DNA from 4 places in the Undibacterium sp. Ji83W genome. Region 2 is predicted to be linked to each of the others. Evidence: predicted binding sites of a transcription regulator. Region 2 holds the regulator's gene; each other region holds the start of a gene.
The links. The regulator sigma-54, encoded in region 2, starts transcription at its own class of promoters, with help from an activator protein. The targets are predictions, from matches to a motif close to TGGCANGNAANCTGCTTT.
Positions count from the first base shown of each region.

Region 1: the regulator sigma-54 is predicted to act here: its motif matches at 1,515-1,532, upstream of ACO0LD_RS17355 (DUF1549 and DUF1553 domain-containing protein).
Region 3: the regulator sigma-54 is predicted to act here: its motif matches at 2,023-2,040, upstream of ACO0LD_RS30285 (pilin).
Region 4: the regulator sigma-54 is predicted to act here: its motif matches at 1,221-1,238, upstream of ACO0LD_RS00460 (ammonium transporter).

Region 1 is NZ_JBMPOZ010000010.1:98,207-101,381, forward strand. Features, by position in the region: gene ACO0LD_RS17355 (DUF1549 and DUF1553 domain-containing protein) at 1-1,434, opposite strand, end outside; gene ACO0LD_RS17360 (TonB-dependent receptor) at 1,777-3,175, opposite strand, start outside.
Region 2 is NZ_JBMPOZ010000034.1:34,820-37,994, reverse strand. Features, by position in the region: gene hpf (ribosome hibernation-promoting factor, HPF/YfiA family) at 448-795, opposite strand; gene ACO0LD_RS30175 (RNA polymerase factor sigma-54) at 903-2,393, opposite strand; gene lptB (LPS export ABC transporter ATP-binding protein) at 2,405-3,160, opposite strand; gene lptA (lipopolysaccharide transport periplasmic protein LptA) at 3,162-3,175, opposite strand, start outside.
Region 3 is NZ_JBMPOZ010000035.1:23,372-26,546, reverse strand. Features, by position in the region: gene ACO0LD_RS30295 (pilin) at 1-192, opposite strand, end outside; gene ACO0LD_RS30290 (pilin) at 669-1,133, opposite strand; gene ACO0LD_RS30285 (pilin) at 1,513-1,977, opposite strand; gene ACO0LD_RS30280 (FHA domain-containing protein) at 2,415-3,023, opposite strand; gene ACO0LD_RS30275 (Stp1/IreP family PP2C-type Ser/Thr phosphatase) at 3,053-3,175, opposite strand, start outside.
Region 4 is NZ_JBMPOZ010000001.1:108,488-111,662, forward strand. Features, by position in the region: gene ACO0LD_RS00460 (ammonium transporter) at 1-1,170, opposite strand, end outside; gene aat (leucyl/phenylalanyl-tRNA--protein transferase) at 1,358-2,074, shown strand; gene ACO0LD_RS00470 (arginyltransferase) at 2,071-2,802, shown strand; gene ACO0LD_RS00475 (quinone-dependent dihydroorotate dehydrogenase) at 2,864-3,175, shown strand, end outside.

The DNA of each region.
Region 1 (3,175 bases), on a different contig from region 2:
ACGGCCAAAATACTGGGCCCAGACACGGTTCACAAAGACACGGGCAGGCAGAGGATTGTTCTCACTGGTCAGCCAGTTCGCCAGGGCTGTACGGCGGCCAGATGAAGTGGCTGTTGCTACGATATTTGGTTTTTCATTGGTCAGCAAAGACAGGAAGGCAGGTTGCACTTCTTCAAGATGCCGGTCATAGATACCATTCGCCAATATGTAAGTTGGTGGCGCATCAGCGTGACCAAGCTCAGTCATGGCAGAGATATAGCCTGGATGTTTAGGTTTGATGTTGTCAAACTTCTTCAGTTCAACTTCCAGCTTCTGGTATTTTTCGTAACCTTCCTTATCCTTGGTTTTAAGCTGGTTGACAGCATTGCGGGTACGGCCTTGCATAGTCCACAGATTGCGGTGATAAATCCAGCGGTCGTAAGCGTTGCGTTCATTTTCTGACTTGGTGATGGAATCACGCGTGGCCGGCACAAAGCCCAGCAGGCGGTCTGCCTCTGCCTTGTCGATGATGGGACGCAGCAAGGTTTCCTGCTTGTCACGGACATCCTTGGTGGCAGCTTCCCATTTCGCCTGCTTCAACTCAAATTCTTCTTTTTGCTTGCCAGTTGCAGCAAGTATGTCATCGCTGGCACTGGCATTCACAAAGAAGGATTGCAGTTGGTAATATTCTTTTTGCGAAATCTTGTCGAACTTGTGATTGTGGCAGGCGGCGCAACCAACCGTCGTGGCCAGGAAGACCGAACCGACGGTATCAGTCAGGTCAGTGGCGATTTCCACTTGCTTGAGGTTCAGGTCACGGGCATTGACTTCATCAGGGTAATTACGCAAGAAACCAGTGGCGATCAGGGCTTCCTGATTGCCGGGGAACAGCTCATCACCGGCCAGTTGCTCCTGTATGAAGCGGTTATATGGTTTGTCTTCGTTAAACGCCTTGATGACGTAATCACGGTAACGCCAGACGTTCGGGCGTGTGCCATCGGCATTGAAACCATCGCTATCGGCATAGCGGGTCAGGTCCAGCCAGCGACGGCCCCAGCGTTCACCGTAGCGGGTAGAGGCCAGCAGCTTGTCCACCAGCTTTTCATACGCCTTGGGTGACTTGTCTGTGACGAATGCCTGTACCTCTTCTGGCGTCGGTATCACGCCCCAGGTGTCGAGCGTGGCACGGCGGATGAAGCTGGCCCTGTCAGTATCCGGCGAGGGCTTGATGTTCTTCGCTTCAAGCTGCGCCAGGATGAAATTGTCGACTGGAGTATGTACCCAGCTTTTTTGTTTGACTGCTGGCAGCTCAGGATTCTTCAAAGGCTGGTAAGCCCAGCCCTGAGCGACAGCGGCCTGGGTTTTGGCGACAGCTTTGGTTTCTTCTGCGGCACTCAGGCTGATGGCTGTGCCTGACAAGGTCAATATGACGGCGAGCGCTAGCGGCTTATACATGAAGCACTCCTTGCTGATAACGGGTTTTAATCATGAAAATACTCCCTGGAAATAATTAGTAAACAAGACTTTCACTATCAATAGCAACTATCGCGCCACCATTAAAACTCACAAAAAATTTAATATAAGTCATTGATAAATATGGTTTTTTTAATATACATCGATAGAAATGAAGAATCTCAAGCTGCTCATTTTTCAAACATCTGCATTTGCTCTGCTGATTTAAAAACAAGCCCGTGTTACGACCTGCCTCAAGTCCAACAGTAAGTATCGTTTTGTAACGTACAAACAAAAACCCAGGCAATTGCCTGGGTTGGTGTTGATACAGTTTTTCTTCGTCAATTACAGTTTGCCGCTCAGTGTGATGCCTACCAAACGCGGTACTGCCGGTGTAAAACTATTCCAGGTCTTGAGCAAAGGTGTATTGTCATTGAAGGCATTTTTGACGACCAGACTCAGATCATAGGATTGATTGCGACTGCCTATGCCTATCGCTATGTCAGTAACGCTTTTTGCAGATATCCAGCCATAATCAGACAAGGAATTGTCCGAGTTATATTTACTGCTATACAGGGTGTTCGTACTGGCATGAAATTCCCGGTTACCCAGAATTGGCAGGCGATAATCTATACCCACATTGAAGCTGTATTTTGCGGCTCCAGGCAAAGCCTGGCCAGAGACATCACGATATGGTGCAGCGCCGGTATAGCCATTTTCAACTGGCTGTGCAGAGTTAGTGAAGGTCTTGTAGCGCGCATCGTTATAAGCACCTGAGAAACGCACCAGGGTATTGGGTATACCACTGTAGACGCCATCAATTTCCAGACCCTGTGCCCTGACTTTTGGTACGTTGCCTGTGGCCGAGGTGTAGTAGTTGCTGCCGTCATTGTTCAGATTGGTGGTGTAGACATCCAGCACGCGCACAGCCTGTTGGTAATCCTTGATGTCCATGACGAACAATGCTGCATTCAAAATCAGCTTATTGTCCAGCAAAGCTGATTTCAAACCAAATTCAAAGGCGCTGGTTTTCTCAGCTTTGACCAGATTGGATATCCCATTGGTGACCTGGGATATACCCGCCTTTTCGCCATACTGCCAGGATGCATAGCCCGTGACGTTGTCGTTGATTTTATAAGACGGACTGATCACGAAAGCTGGCAAACTACCCTTGAAAGCTTCTGCCTGCACAGGATTGAATACCACCCCGATTTGGGACTGGCGCAAGGTTTTCGCTGCTGCTATCTGGGCTTTTTGCGCTGTCGTCAAACTATTATAGGCAGTGCCCGCAGCACCTGTAATCGTCGTGCCAAAATACTTGCTGGCTGCCAGATCAGCCAGAGCCAGTTGACTATCTGTGTTACCGGCATTCAGCAAGCCCGCGCTATTCGATGAAAAACCACCCAGTTGCACACCATTGATGGCAACCGGGTTCAACTCAGGGGCATTACCATAGTCTTTCAATAACGTGGAGGCAGTATTTTTGCGGTACTCATAGGTGTAACGCAAACCTGTGGTCAAAGTAAAATCATCGCTGACATGCCAGTCAGCCTGGGCAAAAGCAGCAGCACTTTTGTTTTTGATTTTTTGCAAGCCAGCCGGACTGTTAAATGACATGTTCAAACCATCCAGCGAGTTTTGCAGCAAGTAACGACCTGCAGCATCCTTGTCCAGGGTGGTGTACTGACTGGCACTGGCAAACCAGGCACCTGCATCATTCGCCCATTGACGGCGATAATCTGCG
Region 2 (3,175 bases):
GTGGTGTGTCGAAGTGCTTTTTCATCATGTTGAGGCCTCTTTGAGATTGAGTTTCCTCTTATTTCACTGTCCTGGCAAATTAGACCACTACATACTTTCTTTGGCGACGCAAAGAAAGTATTTCGGCTGCCGGGCCGAGACCCGGCTTGTATCCACGGAGTGGAATCTTTTTAATCAACGCACGGCATGTAACAAATAACACGGCATGCAACGAACGCCACTGGATTCCAGCTAACAGCACGCTGGAATGACGATAATAAAAATGCCGTGAATCAACTAACTCGCAGCTTGTTAAGCAGCGTATGTGACAAACGACAATAAAAGTAAATTATTTATTTTAAATGTCAGAAACTAGACCTACAAGAAACCATTCACCCAACAAAAAGGACGCCTTCTAGCGTCCTTGTTTTGGATGTCCACAACCCTGTTCGGGTAAGGACTGGGGTCTTATGAAGCCGAGGCCGGATCAGGTATGTGCTTGATGGCGTCGTGCTGATGGTCTTGCATTTTATCTTTATGCTTGATGACCTGGCGATCAAGTTTGTCTACCAGTGCATCGATTGCTGCATACAGATCATGCGCCAGACTTTCAACGTGGATATCTTTACCGCTGATATGCAAATTAATGTCGGCTTTGTGTCGTTTTTCCTTTTCCCGGAGCTTGTCCACCGTCAGGATGACGGCGATATCAATGACCTGGTCGAAATGCCGCCTGATACGTTCTAGTTTGGTATGTACATATTCACGAATTGCAGGAGTTACTTCGACGTGGTGTCCACTGATGGTGAGATTCATACTGTGCTCCTATAGTGATGTTACTTGCTTTAACAATAAGCGCATGGCATTTATTTGCCTTGAGCTAAATCATATATAGCAATTCAAACCGTGATTACAAGGACTGCTTACAAAGATTTACGCAAACTGACTGGGGGGATTTTCAGGGCTTCACGGTATTTGGCAACTGTCCGTCGGGCAATTACCATGCCCTGTTCACCCAGCATGTCTGCAATTTTGCTATCAGAGAGTGGGCTTTTCTGGTCTTCTGCTCCTATCAACTGCTTGATGAGTGCACGTATCGCGGTGGAAGATGCTTCACCCCCTGTTTCCGTCGCGACATGGCTGCCGAAAAAGTACTTCAACTCAAACATGCCATGTGGGGTCAACATGTATTTTTGAGTTGTAACACGTGAGATAGTGCTCTCGTGTAATCCTAGTGTATCAGCAATTTCGCGCAAAACAAGGGGGCGCATGGCAACAGCACCATGCGTGAAAAAATTGCGTTGCCTTTCGACTATCGCTTGTGCAACGCGCAATATGGTCTCGAAGCGTTGCCGCATGTTCTTGATGAGCCAGCGCGCTTCCTGTAGCTGTGCGCCCATGCCTGCTTCGCCGCGGTTTTGTTTCATGATGTTGGCATACATGCTGCTTACCCGCAGCCTGGGCATGACGTCCTGATTCAGCATGACTTGCCAGCCATTGCCCGATTTTCTGACGATGACATCTGGCACCACATAGTCAGATTCATCGGCAGCAAAAGCGATGCCGGGCCTGGGTTTGCACATGCGGATGACAGTTTGTGCATCGCGCAAATCTTCATCATCACAGTCGAGGATTTTCTTGAGTTTGGTGAAATCTCTTTGCGCAAATAAAGTCAGTTGCGTTTCAACAATTTGCAACGCCAGCCTGCGCGTGACAAAAGCGATCTTGGGCAAGCGCCTGATTTGCAATGCCAGGCACTCTGAGGGGCTGCGTGCGCCGACACCAGCCGGGTCAAAGCTTTGCAGCATGTTCAGGGCAAAAGCCAGCTCTTCTGGTTCTACACAAAGTTCCAGTGGCAAACTGGCATGTATTTCATCCAGTGTTTCAGTCAGGTAACCATTGCTGTCCAGCGCATCTATCATCAGCTCGACCAGGGCGCGGTCACGTGGTTCGCGCAGGTTCAGGCGCATCTGTTCCAGCAAGTGTTCACGCAGGGTGACATGGGCTGCGCCCAGTTGCGGGCGGCCATCTTCATCATCGCCTGATTTGCTGCCATGCTGCACGTCATCAAAGCCCCAGTCTTCTTCACTGGAGGTAGTGCTGTCATTGCTGATGACGGTTTCAGCATCAGCCGCCACTGGTTCAGCAGCCCTGTCACTGTCTTCTCTTGCTGCGGGTGCTTCCATGCCGGCATCGGCAGAAGTGCTGCTGGTATTGATGGCACCGTCGGCCAGCAGGCGCACGGCGTGGTCGAGCGGATCATCGACGCGTTCCAGCATGGGATTGTCAGTCAGCAGCGTCTCCAGCTCCTGATGCAATTCCAAAGTCGATAACTGCAATAATCGTATTGATTGCTGCAATTGCGGCGTCAAGGCCAGATGTTGTGAGGTACGTAGTTGCAGGCTTTGTTTCATGATGATTCCCGTCACATCCGGAAATGTTCTCCGAGATAAACGCGACGTACAGATTCATTTTGTATGATGTCGTCAGGCTTGCCACTGGCAAGTACCGCGCCTTGATTAATGATGTAAGCGTGATCACAGATACCCAGGGTCTCGCGCACATTATGGTCCGTGATCAACACGCCTATGCCGCGTTCCTTGAGGAAGCGCACAATGCGCTGGATCTCGATCACGGCAATCGGGTCAACACCAGCAAAGGGTTCATCCAGCAACACAAAGCGGGGGTTGGTGGCCAGAGCGCGGGCAATCTCTACCCGGCGGCGTTCGCCACCTGAAAGTGACAGCGCCTGGCTCTCGCGTATTTTTTCTATCTGCAAATCTGCCAGCAGAGCATTGAGCCTTTGCTCAATTTTCTTGGCACCAAGATATTTGCCTTCGCTGTCTTTTTGCAATTCGAGTACGGCGCGGATATTGTCTTCCACCGTCAGCTTGCGAAATACCGAAGCTTCTTGCGGCAGATAAGACAAACCCAGTACCGCCCGCTCATGGATAGGCAGTTGTGAAATATTCACATCATCAATCGTGATATCCCCGGCGTCGGAAGGTACCAGTCCAACGATCATGTAAAACGAGGTGGTCTTGCCTGCGCCATTCGGCCCCAGCAAACCCACTACTTCACCGCTTTTCAGTAGCAGGGAAACATCGCGCACCACCTGGCGCGCGCCATAGCGCTTTTGCAGGCCCTTGACGAGCAAGGTGCTGCTGGACTGTACTGTCATCTTAATTAGCCTGTT
Region 3 (3,175 bases), on a different contig from region 2:
CATTTGATAACAAAGCGATATCGCATGCTTCAAGCTCTGTAATTCCGCAATTGCTCCGGCCGCACGAGTGCGGGATGTGTAATCAGAATACTGAGGGAGAGCAATCGCGGACAAGATACCGATAATTGCCACGACTATCATCAGTTCGATCAATGTGAACCCGCGTTGTACAGTCTGCTTAAATGATTTCATTAATTAATACCTGCATATAAAGATCGATCTTGGCCGACGAGTCCAAGTCATCAGCGATTAAGCATACACGCCTTCCGATAATTAACATAACTGAGCGCACAGCTAGGACTCAAGTTTTAATTGACGAAAAGAGATTTTTGCAAATTTTACACTAATGAAATTCACGCAAACCGTTCAACCTACCCGGTCATTACTTTCACTACTGCAATCGATTTATGATTGTACAGGTAAAGCAAAGCTAGTCTCGCAACAACACTATCATAAGCAAAGCAGACAAAAGTGCATAAGGTAAATGCTACTCCGCTCCACTCACTTGGATACTGGCCGCCCTCTGCAAGAAAATGACGACGTCATCAAATGTAATGCATTAAGTCAATCATATGGCCAACAGTTTAAAATCATTGAAATAAAAATGCCGTTCAAGATTAACTGAACGGCATTGCGAGGCAAGTCTGGTTTCAACTATAACCTGACTATTATGGGCAACCGCCTTGGCCACCTTTCAAACCACGGATAGGATCGCAAACAGTACCGCTTGCTGTCCAGATCATGTTTGCCTGACCAGAAGATATTGTGGGAGTCAACGTCAAAGTCAAGGGAACACCAGCAGTCGTCGTCGCGCCAGTTTGTGTTGCAGTGATGATACCTGCACCTGCAGCAGTAGGAACTACTGGCAGGAATTTAGTTGTTGTTGGAAAACTTGGAATACCGTTTGCACCAGTAGTTGCACAGTTAGTCCAAGCACCTTCGTTTTGAAAGCAAATCGCCATCGCTTTTTTCAAGCTCTGCAGTTCTGCAACTGCGCCAGCTGCGCGTGTGCGGGAAGTGTAATCAGAATACTGAGGGATTGCGATCGCAGCCAGGATACCGATAATTGCCACGACTATCATCAATTCAATCAACGTAAAACCACGTTGCAATGTTTTTTTATGTAATTTCATTTGTTGCTCCTACATGTAAGATTGGATATTTAACTAAAAAGTTAATCAAGAGTAAATTATTCTCAACATTGCACGATGAGAATTTATGTTTAAACATTCGCCAGTCAAAAGCTATCCAAGAGGCTCTTTAAATTTACTCTCAGGTAATTATTAAAAGTTAATAATCTTTATTTATTATTTAATCCGTAAATAATACATAAGTGGATCTTATTTTCCGCTTGGCACAAACTTCATCAATTACTCATTGGGCAGACGGCAGACAGTATTTCAATAACAGCAATCGTACATACTGGAGACTTTGCATTTTTTGTACATTTTTTGATCATAAAATAAAAAAGCCCACAACAACGTGGGCTTTTTTTTAAGACAACACCGCCTATTATGGGCAGCCGCCTTGACCACCTTTCAAGCCACGGATAGGATCGCAAACTGTGCCGCTTGCTGTCCAGATCATGTTAGCTTGACCAGAGGAAATCGTTGGAGTCAATGTCAAAGTCAGAGGTACGCCAGCAGTTGTTGTCGCGCCAGTTTGTGTTGCAGTGATGATACCTGCGCCTGCAGCAGTAGGAACTACTGGCAGGAATTTAGTTGTTGTTGGGAAAGTTGGGATACCGTTTGCACCAGTAGTTGCACAGTTAGTCCAAGCACCTTCGTTTTGATAGCAAATAGCCATTGCAGACTTCAAACTATCCAGTTCTGCAACTGCGCCAGCTGCACGAGTACGGGATGTGTAATCAGAATACTGAGGGATTGCGATCGCTGCCAAGATACCGATAATTGCAACAACAATCATCAATTCGATCAGTGTAAAGCCGCGTTGCAGCTGAGTAGGGGAAGCTTTCATTATGAACTCCAGGAAAAAGTTGAAATCAGGAACTACGCTTTACATGTAGCAATCACCGTGCCAGTTTTTGTTTACTGCACAACTACGCATTTTCTTATGCGGAAATCGCCAGTTTTATAAGCCATCAGACAAGAAGTGACGAAATGCGTCAGCAGTTGCCATTTAATCCATGCAAATATTTGTCAATGTTTGTGTCAGATAACAAAGACGAGTGACAAGTCTGTCAGTCATGTAAAAAATTGTTTCAAAGCTTGATACAAATTTGAAAAGAATATTTCTTGTTGCAAAAACCACTCTATGCACACACGCACACCAAGCGTGCATGGAGAGGGCTAAAAATCCCTGTTCAGAACCTGGTAATGCAAGAAATCAGGCATCCTGACCTGAGCTATCCCTGCCATTCAAATGCAGGCAGGGATAAGGTATGCAGCATGTGATTAGTAAAAAATCACTGCCATTTTTGTCCCTGCCAGCTCTATCATGTCTGCATGCTTGAGGGTGTGTGGTTTGTCCTTGATGGACTGGGTATTGACTGTGGCCGCAGCACTGCCTTCGACCTGGGCTATTACATAGTCCTTGCCCTGCTGGGTGATGGCGATGACCTGGGTACCAGGGCTGCCTATCGTAGTGACGGCCTTGACCAGGTTAAGTTCTTTACCTGAATTAGGGCCATTCATGACCTTGATCTTGGCTCTGGGCTTATCGACAGCAGCCGGTTGCACTTGTCCTGGCTCAGGCACAAAGGTCTGCTTGCCTGACTCTTCTACCTGAAATCTTAATTTGTATTTACCGATGTCGATGACATCATCATGCTGCAGCAGATGTTTTTTGACAGGCTGTGCATTCACCATGGTGCCATTGGTACTGCCAAGATCAAGTACAAAAGAACCATTGGAAGAGGTATCGATCGCGGCATGCTGACCGCTGACCGTCAGGTGATCGATGACGATATCGTTACTGGGGCGCCGACCTACCGTGAGGCGTGATTTGCTGATAGTGATTTCTTGCTGAACCAAACCATTAAAGGTGACGATAATTTTCGCCATAAATCTCTCATCAATTCATAATCCCCGACCTACCGGGTAAATGTTCTTTGCAACCAGGACTTGTTTTCTTCGTTTACCAGACGGAACAGGACAACTGAAATATTATCCAGCCCGCCTCTGTCCTTGGCACCATCAATCAGCGCTTCGGCACA
Region 4 (3,175 bases), on a different contig from region 2:
GATTTTGTGTATAGCCAAATCTGCACCTTCAAATTCTTCTTCAGGATCAAGGCGTATGCCTATGAGTTTTTTCAGGCTGGCGTAGATGATATAGCCGCCGACAAAGGCAATTGCAACGCCCATGCTGGTGCCCAGTAATTGCGACATGAAGCTGACCCCACCAAGGCCACCCAGAGACTTTAATCCAAAGATACCGGCTGCTATGCCACCCCAGGCACCGCACAGCCCATGCAGGGGCCATACGCCCAGTACATCATCGACCTTCCATTTGTTTTGTGTCCAGGTGAACATCCAGACAAAGATGGCACCGGCTATCCCACCTGTGACCAGTGCGCCCAGCGGATGCATGAGGTCAGAACCGGCACAAACAGCAACCAGGCCAGCTAACGGGCCGTTGTAGACGAAGCCTGGGTCATTCTTGCCAAGGATGAAGGCGACCAGCGTGCCGCCTACCATGGCCATCAGTGAGTTCATAGCGACCAGGCCATTCATTTTGTCCATTGTTTGTGCGCTCATGACATTGAAGCCAAACCATCCCACTGTCAGTATCCAGGCACCCAGCGCGAGGAAAGGGATGCTGGATGGTGGGTGGGCTGCAATCGCGCCATTCTTCATATAGCGGCCACGACGTGCGCCCAGCAGCAATACGGCGGGCAAGGCCACCCAGCCGCCAAAGGCATGTACGACGACGGAACCGGCAAAGTCATGGAATTCTTCAGAGAACATTACTTTGAGCCATGCCTGTATACCAAAACGCTGGTTCCAGGCTATGCCTTCAAAGAAGGGATACAACACCCCCACCAGCAAGGCTGTAGCGATCAGTTGCGGGTGAAATTTTGCCCGCTCGGCAATCCCGCCTGAGATAATGGCGGGAATGGCAGCGGCAAAGGTCAGCAAGAAAAAGAACTTGACCATTTCAAAGCCGTTTTTGGCGACCAGCACCTCGGCACCGGAGTAAAACTGTACGCCGTAAGCGATGGTATAACCGACAAAGAAGTAGGCAATGGTGGATACGGCAAAATCAACCAGTATCTTGACGAGAGCATTGACCTGGTTTTTCTTGCGCACGGTGCCTAATTCTAAAAATGCAAAGCCCGCATGCATTGCTAGTATCATGATTGCGCCAAGCAAGATAAACAAAGCGTCCGCGCTGCTATTTTGTGCATTCATGCAAAATGTCTCCCAATATAAGTGCAAATTTGTATCAAAGGTGCACTGATAAAGCAAAATACATTCCAATTTGGTGCAATTTATAAGTGATTGATTTAATGCGAATTTTTAAACCAGGTTATTTAATGAATAAGTTTGATGCACTGAAAAATGGCACTTTTTTGGTGCAAGCAATATTGGGGGCTGTGTGATCCCCTGGCTGGAAACGGATAGCCCCTTCCCCCACCCCAGCACCGCACTGACAGAAAAAGATGGTGCTGCAGGCTTGCTGGCAGCAGGTGCGGACTTGTCGGCAGAGCGGTTGTTATATGCATACAAGAATGGCATCTTCCCGTGGTTTTCTGATGGGCAGCCTATTTTGTGGTGGTCTACCGACCCGCGCATGGTCTTGCAGGTGCAAGACTTCAAATTATCACTCAGCCTGAAGAAGCGCCTGCGCCAGGTCAGCAAAGACTCGCGTTGGGAAGTGCGCTTTGATACTGCCTTCGAAGATGTCATGCGCGCCTGCGCCGCACCACGCAAAGAAGGCACTGGCACCTGGATTTCTGAAGATATCGTGGCTGGCTATAGTGACTTGCACGAGCTGGGATATGCCCATTCCATAGAGGTGTGGCTGGATGGTGAACTGGTGGGTGGAGCTTATGGCGTTTGCATAGGCCGCATGTTTTATGGTGAATCGATGTTTGCCAGGGTCACGGATGCATCCAAAATAGCCTTGGCACACCTGGTATTTTTCTTGCGTGAACATGGGGTGAAAATGTTAGACTGCCAGCAAGAGACGGCACATTTGGCATCTCTGGGCGCAAAAGCGATCAACAGAACCGAATTTTTACGCTGGGTGGAACATGCCAGTGCCTTGCCAGCGATTAGCAATTGGACCATAGCCAACAAGATCAGCCCGTGACCCAGCTTAACGAACTCCCCTTCGCCAGCATACAGTTTTATGCGACAGCGCCCTACCCTTGCAGTTATCTGGAAGGCTTGCAGGCGCGTTCGCAAGTGGCGACACCTGCACATCTGATTAATGCCGATGCGTACTCAGAGCTGGTGAAGAGTGGTTTTCGACGTAGCGGGATTTTCATTTACCGGCCGCATTGTGATAACTGCCAGGCCTGCACTCCAGTACGCGTGCGCGTCAATGAATTTGAAACCAACCGCAGCCAGCGCCGCGCCTGGAAGAAGCATGGCAACTTGCATGCACGTGTCAGCAGCCTGAGTTATGTGCACGAACACTACGAGTTGTATCAGCGCTACCAGGGTGAACGTCATTCTGGCGGCGGCATGGACAACGACAGCCGCGACCAGTATGCGCAATTCTTGCTGCAAAGCCGCGTGAATACGCGCCTGGTTGAATTCAGGGATGATAAAGATGTCTTGCGCATGGTCAGCATTATTGATGTGCTGACAGATGGCTTGTCGTCGGTGTATACCTTTTATGACCCGGATGATGCGACTGCATCCTACGGCACTTACAATGTCTTGTGGCAGATAGAGCAAACGCGCTTGTTAAAGCTGCCCTATGTCTATCTGGGTTACTGGATTGCTGCCAGCCCCAAGATGGCTTACAAGACCAATTTCCGCCCTCTTGATGCCTTGATGCAGGGGCGCTGGCAGACCTTGCGGGAGCTGTGAAGCTATCCCTCCCGCCTGCCGATCAAATTTTATTTTCAACTTTTCTTCCTCAGCTATTTACATGTCTGCAAAACTTCTTTACTCCCTGATCCGTCCTGCCTTGTTTGCCATGGACCCGGAAAATGCCCATCACCTGACTTTACCTGCTCTGCAACGTGCCAACAAACTGGGCCTGAGTGGCTTGCTGAGCAGTAAGCCAGTAGAAGATGCGCGCACTGTCATGGGTGTGCGTTTTCCTAATCCGGTTGGCCTGGCCGCTGGCCTGGACAAGGATGGTGCGTATATTGATGGCCTCGCGGCCATCGGTTTTGGCTCCATAGAAATTGGTACGGTCACGCCTCGTGCGCAGGCAGGTAACCCCAAGCCACGCATG